2 regions of the Nonomuraea sp. 3N208 genome follow, and region 2 is predicted to be linked to the other one. Evidence: riboswitches for the same ligand, from Rfam matches in the RefSeq annotation. Region 2 holds a riboswitch; the other holds the start of a gene.

Region 1 (4,943 bases), on a different contig from region 2:
GATCGAATCGCCGGTGGCGAAGAACGCGACCAGGCGGTTGATGAGGTGCCGCTCCTGCGGCGTCATCTTCGTCAGGTCGGCGAGATCGGAGTGCAGTTCCACCTCCTCGACCGTCCACGTGTTCCGGATGGCGGCGCGGTAACGCTCGTAGAAGTCCGGATAGCGCATCGGTCGGAGTGTGAGGTCCATTCCGGGGTCGAGCAGCAACGCTTTCTCCTCAATAACATCTACTTCTGTCTTTTACGGTCGCCCAGCGTCACCGCACGCGCCGCACAAGGCTGGGGTCTGTCATGGCCGGTCGTGAAGGCTCACGGGGTACGCGCCGTTACGAGCGCGTCGTTGGCCGTGTTCTTCGGTGAAGCGGTCACTTGGGTCACTGGGTCACTGGGTCACTGGGTTACTGGCAGGCTTCGCAGACCTCTGGGTTCTCCAGTGAGCAGGCGACGGCCTCCTGCTCGGGCGCGGCCACCGTGGTCTGGGCGATACGGGTCGCGGGGCGTGAGCGCAGGTAATAGGTGGTCTTCAGGCCCTTTTTCCAGGCGTAGGCGTACATCGAGGAGAGCTTGCCGATCGTCGGGCTGGCCATGAAGAGGTTCAGCGACTGCGACTGGTCGATGTACGGCTGCCGCGCCGCTGCCAGGTCGATCAGCGCCTTCTGCGGCAGCTCCCAGGCAGTCCGGTAGAGCGCCTTGAGGTCGCCGGGGATGCCGGGGACGTCCTGGATCGAGCCGTCGGCGCGCTTGATCGCGTCCCGCATCTGCTGCGTCCACAGCCCGCGTGCCTGCAGGTCGGCCACCAGGTAGCGGTTGACCTGGAGGAACTCTCCGGACAGGGTCTCACGCTTGAACACGTTGGACACCTGCGGCTCGATGCACTCGTAGCAGCCGGCGATGGAGGCGATCGTGGCGGTCGGCGCGATGGCGATCATGAGGGAGTTACGGAGACCGTTGATCGCGATCTTCTCGCGCAACGCGTCCCAGGGTGGCGTGCTCCCCACGTAATGGTCCGGGTGCAGGACTCCCCCGGCCGCCCGGGTGTCGGCGTACGACGGATGCCTGCCGCGCTCGGCGGCCAGATCGGCCGAGGTGTCGTACGCGGCCAGCGCGATCTCCTCGGCGATCCGCGTGGACAGCGCCAGGGCCTGCGGCGAGTCGAACGGCAGCCGCAGCGTGAAGAACACGTCGGCCAGCCCCATCACGCCGAGCCCGATCGGCCGCCACCGCTTGTTGGCCGCCTCGGCCTCAGGCGTCGGGTAGAAGCCCAGGTCGATGGTGCGGTCCAGGAAGCGGACCGCGGTGCGGACAGTGCGGCGCAGCCGCTCCCAGTCCATGTCGCCGCCCGCGAGGTGTGCCGCCAGGTTGACCGAGCCGAGGTTGCAGACCGCGGTCTCGGCGTCGTTGGTGACCTCGAGGATCTCGGTGCACAGGTTGGACAGGTGGATGACGTTCTCGGGGCGGGCGGTCTGGTTGGAGGCGCGGTTGGCGGCGTCCTTGAACGTCATCCAGCCGTTGCCGGTCTGGGCGAGGGTCCGCATCATGCGGCCGTACAAGGTGCGGGCGGGGAGCTGCCGGACATAGCGCCCGGCGGCCTCGTACGTGCGGTACGCGGCCGTGAACGGCTCGCCGTACAAATCCGTGAGGTCGGGCACCTCCTTCGGGTCGAACAGCGACCAGACCTCATCCGCCTCCACCCGGCGCATGAACTCGTCGGGCACCCAGTTGGCCAGGTTGAGGTTGTGCGTGCGACGCGCGTCCTCGCCGGTGTTGTCGCGCAGCTCCAGGAACTCCTCGATATCGGCGTGCCAGGTTTCCAGGTAGACGCAGGCCGCGCCCTTGCGCCGGCCGCCCTGGTTGACCGCCGCGACCGAGGAGTCGAGGGTACGCAGCCACGGGACGATGCCGTTGGAGTGGCCGTTGGTGCCCCGGATCAGGGAGCCGCGCGAGCGCACCCGAGTCCAGGAGATGCCGATGCCGCCGGCGTACTTGGACAACCGCGCCACCTGGCCGTACCTGTCGTAGATCGATTCCAGCTCGTCGCGCGGCGAGTCGAGCAGGAAGCACGATGACAGCTGCGGCCGGCGGGCGCCGGAGTTGAACAGCGTGGGAGAGCTGGGCAGGTAGGACAGCGTGGACATCAGGGCGTAGAGCTCGGCGGCCTCCTCGACCGTCTCCGACAACCCGCAGGCCACGCGCAGGAAGAAGTGCTGCGGCCGCTCCAGCACGGCCCGTGTCTCGGGGTGGCGCATCAGGTACCGGTCGTAGACGGTCCGCAGGCCGAAGTACTCGAACCGGCCGTCGGCCGCCTCCGAGACCAGCGCGTCCAGCTCGGCGGCGTGCGCGGCAACGAACGCGGCCAGCCCGTCCTGGATGAGGCCGGCCGCGTGGGTGGCGGCGATGGACTCGGAGAACGTCCGCACCCCGTGGCCGGCCGCCTCGTCGGCGATCTCCTCGGCCAGCAGCCTGGCGGCGACTCGGGAGTTGGCCGGGTCGGTGATCACCCGGGCCGCGGCCTCCTCGATGGCCAGCCGGCGGTCGATCTCAATGACCTGCGTCACGTGCTCTCTCCTCGCGAGCTCATCCCCGTGAGAGCGCGCGAGAGCACGGCGGGTCCCCGTAGCTCCGCGGCCCTCCCTCGAGGCCATGGACACTGCACAACGCTGGCAGGTCTTCGGGCTCGCGGGCGCGCTCAATGGCTCCTACTGGCCGTCGCTTCCCAGATCGCTCCAGTGCTCATGACGGCGGTCGTTCCCGCTCACCGCTGCGGGGCAGCCCCGGAATCGCACCGGGTTCCCTTTTGCTCCGCCTCCGGAGAGGCGAACCAGCGACGATCAGGATCCTACATCTAGTGGCCGTTCCCGCAACTACCCCAGCATGTTGTGGCTTTGGTCGCGTCCACCAATCCGAGATCCCGCAGGACGGCGCGGGTGCGCTCCACCTCGGAGCCGAGCCATCGCGTGAAGTCGTCGCCGCTGAGCGGGATCGAGATCCAGCCGGCCGCCCGGCAGGCGGCCTGCCAGCCGGGCGAGCCGGTGACGTCCTCGCACATACGGATGGCCGATTCGCGGCTCTCGTCCGGCATGTCGTCGGGCCCGAAGGCGGCTGTCCAGTCGGCGAAGTCCACGCGGACGCCGGACTCCAGCAACGTCGGCACATCGAGATCGGGCATCCGGACGGCGGAGGAGACGGTAAGCGCCCGCACCCGGCCCTTGGCGATGCTCGTACGCCAGTCCGCGAGCGTCCCCGCGGCGGCCACGGCCTTGCCGGACAGCAGCGCGACCCCGGCCTCCTGGCAGCTGGGGTAGCCGGTGTAGTCGACCTGCCTGGTGTCCGCCCCGAGCCCCTTGGCGATCAGGCCGAACAGCAGGTGGTCGGGCGCCCCCTGCGGCCCGCCCGCCAGCAACGTCTGCCCCGGCTGGGCGAGTAGGTGAGCGCCGAAGTCGGCGAAGTCCTTGAAGCGGGAGTTCGCGGGCACGACCACGACCTCCACGTCGCCGGCGAGCCTGGACAGCGGGGTGGCGGTGTGGAGCAGTGCCTTGCTGCTGTTCAGCTCGGCGTCGGCCAGCGCGGGCAGGCCGGTCAGGGTGATCCTCGTGCCGGCGCCGGTCTCGTACCCGGAGGTGCGGGCCGCGCCCGCGAACGCCTGTCCGACCCGGTCCCAGCGGCGCCCGCCAGGATTGATCGAGAACTCGGTCCGCCGGCCCGCCGCGCCGCGGGTGACGTGCTCGGTCCCGCAGCCGGCCGCGATCGCGGCCACGCCCAGCCCCCATGCGAAGAACCGCCGACGGCGCATGTGCCTCTCCTTCGCCTGCCCCTCCTTACCCTAAGTTATTCACCCATTACAGAGAGATGCACACGTAGGTGTTGAGATCACGCCGAAGACAGATCGCGAAATAGCGGGATTCATTCGGTCAAATAGCTACTTTTTCGCTGCTACTTTTTCGCCACGCCCGCCATCAGTGACGACGGCAACGACCAGTCCCCCACCAGTTTGGGCCGGTCAGGACGCCAGTCGACGGCTTGCACCAGCCCCGGCGGCTCCAGCACGAAGTCGCCGAAGAACGCACGGATCTCGGCAGGCGTACGATCGCCGCCGCTCGCCGCCGAGCCCTGCAGCCGCTCCTCCTCCAGCCGCCCTCGGGTGGTGGCGTGGGTGATCACCAGATAGCTGCCGGGGGGCATCCGCTCGCGCAGCGCGGCCACCGCCCGCTGCGGCTGCGCGGAGTCGGACAGGAAGTGCAGGATCGACACCAGCAGCACCCCGACCGGCTCGGCCAGGTCGAGGAAGCGCGCGGCCTGGGCCAGCACGTCATCGGGGTCCAGCAGGTCGGCCTCGACCACGACGGCCCCGCCCGAATCCGAGCTCCGTCGAGCTCCGTCGAGCTCCGCGAGCAGGGCCTTGGCGTGCGCGGCGACCACCGGGTCGTGGTCGACGTAGACGACCTGGGCCGCGGGTGCGACCTCGTGCGCGCTGCCCTGGGTCGGCAGCCCGCTGCCCAGGTCGAGGAACTGGCGTACCCCGGCGGCGGCCACGTACCGGACGGCACGCTGCAGGAAGGCCCGGTTGGCGCGGGCCAGCGGGACCGCCTCCGGGATCAGCTCGGCGAGCTGCTCGATGGCCAGACGGTCGACCGCGTAGTTGGCCGACCCGCCGAGCATGTAGTCGTACATGCGTGCGGGATTTGGCCTCTGTTGCTCGAACGGCCGCACAGTAATGAATTTATGTCGTTCGCAGCGGAATAACGAGGTTTGCGGCTGAATTGGGGGCCGATTACTCGACCGTTACGCTCTTCGCAAGATTGCGCGGCTTGTCCACATCGCGGCCGAGCGCGACCGCGGCGTGGTAGGCGAGCAACTGGAGCGGGAGCGTGAGCAGGATCGGGTCGAGCTCGATCTCGTTCTTGGGGATCACGATCACGTCGTCGGCCAGCTTGTGGTCGGGCTCGC
Region 2 (4,943 bases):
GGGCAGCGTCCCGGGCAGCACGGTCAGCACCTCGTCCCGTTCCACCAGCGGCCGGCCCAGCACGGCCGAGGCGGCGCTGACGGAGGTGACGCCGGGCACGACCTCGGTCGGATAGCGGTGGGCGAGCCGCTTGTGCATGTGCATGTAGGAGCCGTAGAAGAGCGGGTCGCCCTCACTCAGCACGACCACGGTCCGGCCCGCGTCCAGGTGGGCGGCCAGCCGCTCGGCGCAGTCGGCGTAGAAGTCGTCGAGCGCGCCCTGGTATCCGCCGGGATGGTCGGTGGTCTCCGTGGTCAGCGGGTAGAGCAGCAGCTCCTCGATCTGGCCGTCCTTCATGTACGGCAGCGCGATGGAGCGGGCGATGCTGCGGCCGTGCCTGGCGGCGTGGTAGGCGATCACGTCGGCCTCGCCGATCAGCCGGGCCGTCTTGACCGTGACCAGCTCCGGGTCCCCGGGGCCGAGCCCGACGCCGTACAGCCGTCCCGTCATCGCCATCACTCCGTCTCGTTCGCGATGGCGTTGACCGCCGCCGCCGTCATCGCACTGCCGCCGCGCCGGCCGTGCACCACCAGGTACTCCAGTTCGCTGTCCGCCAGCGCCCGCTTCGACTCGGCCGCGCCGATGAACCCCACCGGGATCCCGAGCACGGCAGCGGGGGTTCCCGCGCCCTCGGCGACGAGTTCGAGCAGCCGGAACAGCGCGGTCGGCGCATTGCCGATCGCCACGACCGCGCCGTCGAGGCGGCCACGCCACAGCTCCAGCGCGGCGGCGCTCCGCGTGGTGCCGAGCCGTTCGGCCAGTTCCGGCACGCCGGGGTCGCCCAGCGTGCACACCACCTCGTTGCCGGCGGGCAGCCTGCGCCTGGTCACGCCGGAGGCGACCATCTGCGCGTCGCACAGCACGGGCGCACCCTGGCGCAGCGCCTCGCGGGCCCGGCCGACCACCTGTGGCGACCAGTCCAGGTCGGCCACGAGGTCGGTCATGCCGCAGGCGTGGATCATCCGCACCGCCACCTGCGCCACTTCGGGCGGCATCCCGGAGAGGTCGGTCTCGGCACGGATGGTCGCGAACGAACGCCGGTAGATCTCCGCGCCGTCGCGGATGTAGTCGCTCACTACTGCCTTTCCTGGTATCCGTCGTCGGTGGCGATCATCTGGACGACCCGGCCGCGCGGCAGTCCGCAGCGCCGCTCGCAACCGGACCAGTGCACGGGCATCGCCGGAGTACCGTCCAGGGTCGCCACCCAGCGCCGCGCGTCCTCCTGAACGTCGGCCAGCGACTTGGCACAGCCCGGGCGGCCGGTGCAGGCGCTCACGCCGGCCCAGGGCGACGCCGGGTCGGTCACCAGCCCGGCCGCCTCCAGGACCCGCGTCGCCCGGTCCGCGGCGGCGCGCTCCAGGTCGAGAAGGACGACGGTCCGCCACGGCGTGAGCCGCACCGGAACCGCCCCACCGGTGGTGCCCTCCGCACCGGCAGCGTCGTTCACCTCGGCGGCTTCGGCGATGGCGCGCGCCTGGGCGGCGGACAGCCGTCCGAGCGGCACCACGGCCGCCAGCGCCACCCGCCCGTCCCGCTGCTCGACGCGCCCCGCGCGCTGCGAGGACGCCGAGGCGACCGAGGCAACCGCGGCGACCGGGGTGACCGGGGCGACCGTGGTGACCACGGCGTCCGAGTCGACCGTGGCGTCCGAGGCGGTCCCGGCGGCCGACGCGGCCCCGGAGTCCGAGTTCGACCGGGATAGCGGACGGGGTGTGGCGCGGAGGCGGGCGGCGATGCGGGCGGGCCCGTTCGCCAGCTCCGCGATCCGCCACGCGGCCTGGTCCCCTCCGGAGGTCTCACGCTCGTCGAGGAACGCCTCGGCGGCGGCGATCATGCGTTCGGCGGCCGTGTCCGGGCTCGCGGCGAGTCCCGCATCCACGCCCGCCAGCAGCAGCCGCCCGTCGAAGAACGTGACGTCGGCGCCGAGCGCGAGCATGTCGCCGGTGCCGTCGTCCACCGCGAACAGGAACCGCCCCGGCAGCCCGGCCAGGCGCGGTCGCGCGCACAGCGCCCGGTCCAGCGCGTCCACCAGCGGCTGCGGGTCCAGGAATCCGGTGCGGCCGCCGAGCGGCGAGGCCACGATGTTGCGCACCCGCTCGTGCGCCGCCGACGGCAGCAGCCCGGCGGCGGCGATCCGCTCGGCGAAGGCGGCGGGCGAGCGCAGACCACGCACCTGGACGTTCGCCCGGGAGGTCAGCTCGATCACGCCCGAGCCGAGGTCCTCCGCGCAGCCGGCCAGCTCGCGGAGCCGGCCGGGCGAGATGGCGCCGCCCGGCAGACGGACCCTGGCCAAGGGCCCGTCGGCGGCCTCGTGCACCTGTAGCGCTCCCGGACAGGCGTCAGGGCGCAAACGTCCGGAAAAGTCGGCTATGGACACGATCAGGATGGTAACGCCACTTCTGGCAACGGTCTTCCTGCCGTAGGCTCCTGCGTAGGCGATGGCAAGGGAGGAAGCCGGTGCGAATCCGGCGCGGTCCCGCCACTGTGACCGGGGAGCGAACCCCACCGAAGGCCACTGCCCGGCGACGGGTGGGAAGGCCGGGGTGAGCGTCGATCCGGGAGCCAGGAGACTCCAGCCGTCGCGACACCCACGACCGGGGCGAGGACCCCGAGGGAGGATTGCGCTGTGCCTGGCGACAGCCGTACCGTCCTGCTGCTTTCCACCTCCGACACCGACCTGCTGAGTGCTCGCGCGAGCGGTGCCGCCTACCGCTTGGGGAACCCGGCCCGGCTGGTGGCCGAGGACCTGCCTGCCCTGCTGGAGGACGTCGACCTGGTCGTGGTACGCCTGCTCGGCGGCCGGCGCGCCTGGGAGGAGGGCCTGGACGCGCTGCTGGCCGGGCCGCGCCCGGTGGTGGTGCTGGGCGGTGAGCAGGCGCCGGACGCCGAGCTGATGGAGCTGTCCACGGTCAGTGGCGGCGTCTGCGCCGAGGCCCACGCCTACCTGGCCCATGGCGGGCAGACCAACCTGGGGGAGCTGCACGCGTTCCTGTCGGACACGGTGTTGCTGACCGGACGCGGATTCGCGCCCCCGGAGCCCACGCCCTCCTGGGGGCTGCTGGAGCGCGACGCGCGTTCCGGGCGGGGGCCTGTGATCGGTGTGCTGTACTACCGGGCGCATCACATGGCGGGCAACACCGGGTTCGTGGAGACGCTCTGCGCGGCGGTCGAGGAGGCGGGCGGGCAGGCGCTGCCGGTTTTCTGCTCCTCACTGCGTACCGCCGAGCCCGAGCTGTTCGACACCCTGCGGGCCGCCGACGCGCTGGTGGTGACCGTGCTGGCGGCGGGCGGCTCGCGCCCCGCCGCGGCGAGCGCGGGCGGCGACGACGAGGCGTGGGACGTGGGCGCGCTGGCCGCCCTGGACGTGCCGATCCTGCAGGGGCTCTGCCTGACCACCAGCAGGCAAGCGTGGGAGGAGAACGACGACGGCCTGTCGCCGCTGGACGCGGCCTCGCAGGTGGCCATCCCGGAGTTCGACGGCCGGATCATCACGGTGCCGTTCTCGTTCAAGGAGATCGACCCCGACGGGCTGACCGTCTACGTCGCCGACGACGAGCGGGCCGCCCGGGTGGCGGGCATCGCGGTGCGGCACGGGCTGCTCAGGCACACCCCGCCCGCCGAGCGCCGCCTGGTGGTGATGTTGTCGGCGTACCCGACCAAGCACTCCCGGGTGGGGAACGCGGTCGGCCTGGACACCCCGGCCAGCACGGTCAGGCTGCTGGCCAGGCTCGCCGAAGCGGGCTACGACCTGGGCGAGGGCTTCCCCGGGGTGGCGGAGCAGGACGGCGACGCGCTCATCCACGCGTTGATCGCCGCGGGCGGCCAGGACCAGGATTGGCTGACCGAGGAGCACCTGGCGGGTAATCCGGTACGCATCTCCGCCGCGTCCTACGCAGAGTGGTACCGGACCCTGCCCGAGGGCCTGCGGGCGCAGATGGAGCGGCACTGGGGACCACCGCCGGGCGAGCTGTTCGTGCACGACGGCGACATCGTCCTGGCAGCACTGCGGGCCGGCAACCTCGTGGTGATGGTGCAGCCGCCGCGCGGCTTCGGCGAGAACCCGATCGCCATCTATCACGACCCCGACCTGCCGCCCAGCCACCACTACCTGGCCGCCTACCGCTGGCTGTCGGCCGAGTTCGGGGGCTCCGGCGCACACGCGATGGTGCATGTGGGCAAGCACGGCAACCTGGAGTGGCTGCCCGGAAAGTCGGCGGGCATGTCCGCGGCGTGCGGCACCGACGCGGCCATCGGCGACCTGCCGCTGGTCTACCCGTTCCTGGTGAACGACCCGGGGGAGGGCACGCAGGCCAAACGGCGGGCGCACGCCATCCTGGTGGACCACCTGGTGCCGCCCATGGCGCGGGCGGAGACGTACGGCGACATCGCCCGGCTGGAGCAGCTCCTGGACGAGCACGCCACCATCGCCGCCATGGACCCGGCCAAGCTGCCCGCCATCCGGGCGCAGATCTGGACCCTGATCCAGGCCGCCCGGCTCGACCACGACCTCGGCCTGGCGGACCGGCCGCACGACAGCGAGTTCGACGACTTCATCCTGCACGTCGACGGCTGGTTGTGCGAGGTGAAGGACGCCCAGATCCGCGACGGCCTGCACGTGCTCGGGCAGGCGCCGACCGGACAGGTGCGCGTGGACCTGGTCCTGGCGATGCTGCGCGCCCGGCAGATGTGGTCCGGCCGCGAGACGCTGCCCGGCCTGCGTGAGGCGCTCGGCCTGGCCGAGGACGGCACGGCGGAACTGGCGAGCGTGGACCGGGCCGAGGCGACCGCCCGCGCCCTCGTTGAGGCCATGGAGCGACGCGACTGGGCGGAGGACGCGGCGGGGGAGGTCACGCGCGGGCTGCCCGGCGACAGAGGCGACCTCGTGACGCGGGTCCTCGCCTTCG

What was found. A riboswitch is a leader RNA that binds a small molecule or an ion and turns the genes downstream of it on or off. The one in region 2 is predicted to bind cobalamin.
Region 1: another riboswitch for cobalamin. It lies ahead of ACTWPT_RS22765 (ribonucleoside-diphosphate reductase subunit alpha); the one in region 2 lies ahead of cobN (cobaltochelatase subunit CobN).

What each region holds. Positions count from the first base shown of each region.
Region 1 covers NZ_JBQQBR010000014.1:198,591-203,533, reverse strand. The annotation lists gene ACTWPT_RS22770 (ribonucleotide-diphosphate reductase subunit beta) at 1-168, opposite strand, end outside; gene ACTWPT_RS22765 (ribonucleoside-diphosphate reductase subunit alpha) at 398-2,554, opposite strand; cobalamin riboswitch at 2,642-2,837, opposite strand; gene ACTWPT_RS22760 (tripartite tricarboxylate transporter substrate-binding protein) at 2,842-3,789, opposite strand; gene ACTWPT_RS22755 (SAM-dependent methyltransferase) at 3,930-4,706, opposite strand; gene glmS (glutamine--fructose-6-phosphate transaminase (isomerizing)) at 4,768-4,943, opposite strand, start outside.
Region 2 covers NZ_JBQQBR010000026.1:54,574-59,516, forward strand. The annotation lists gene cobJ (precorrin-3B C(17)-methyltransferase) at 1-489, opposite strand, end outside; gene ACTWPT_RS34675 (precorrin-8X methylmutase) at 495-1,115, opposite strand; gene cobG (precorrin-3B synthase) at 1,115-2,416, opposite strand; cobalamin riboswitch at 2,429-2,634, shown strand; gene cobN (cobaltochelatase subunit CobN) at 2,666-4,943, shown strand, end outside.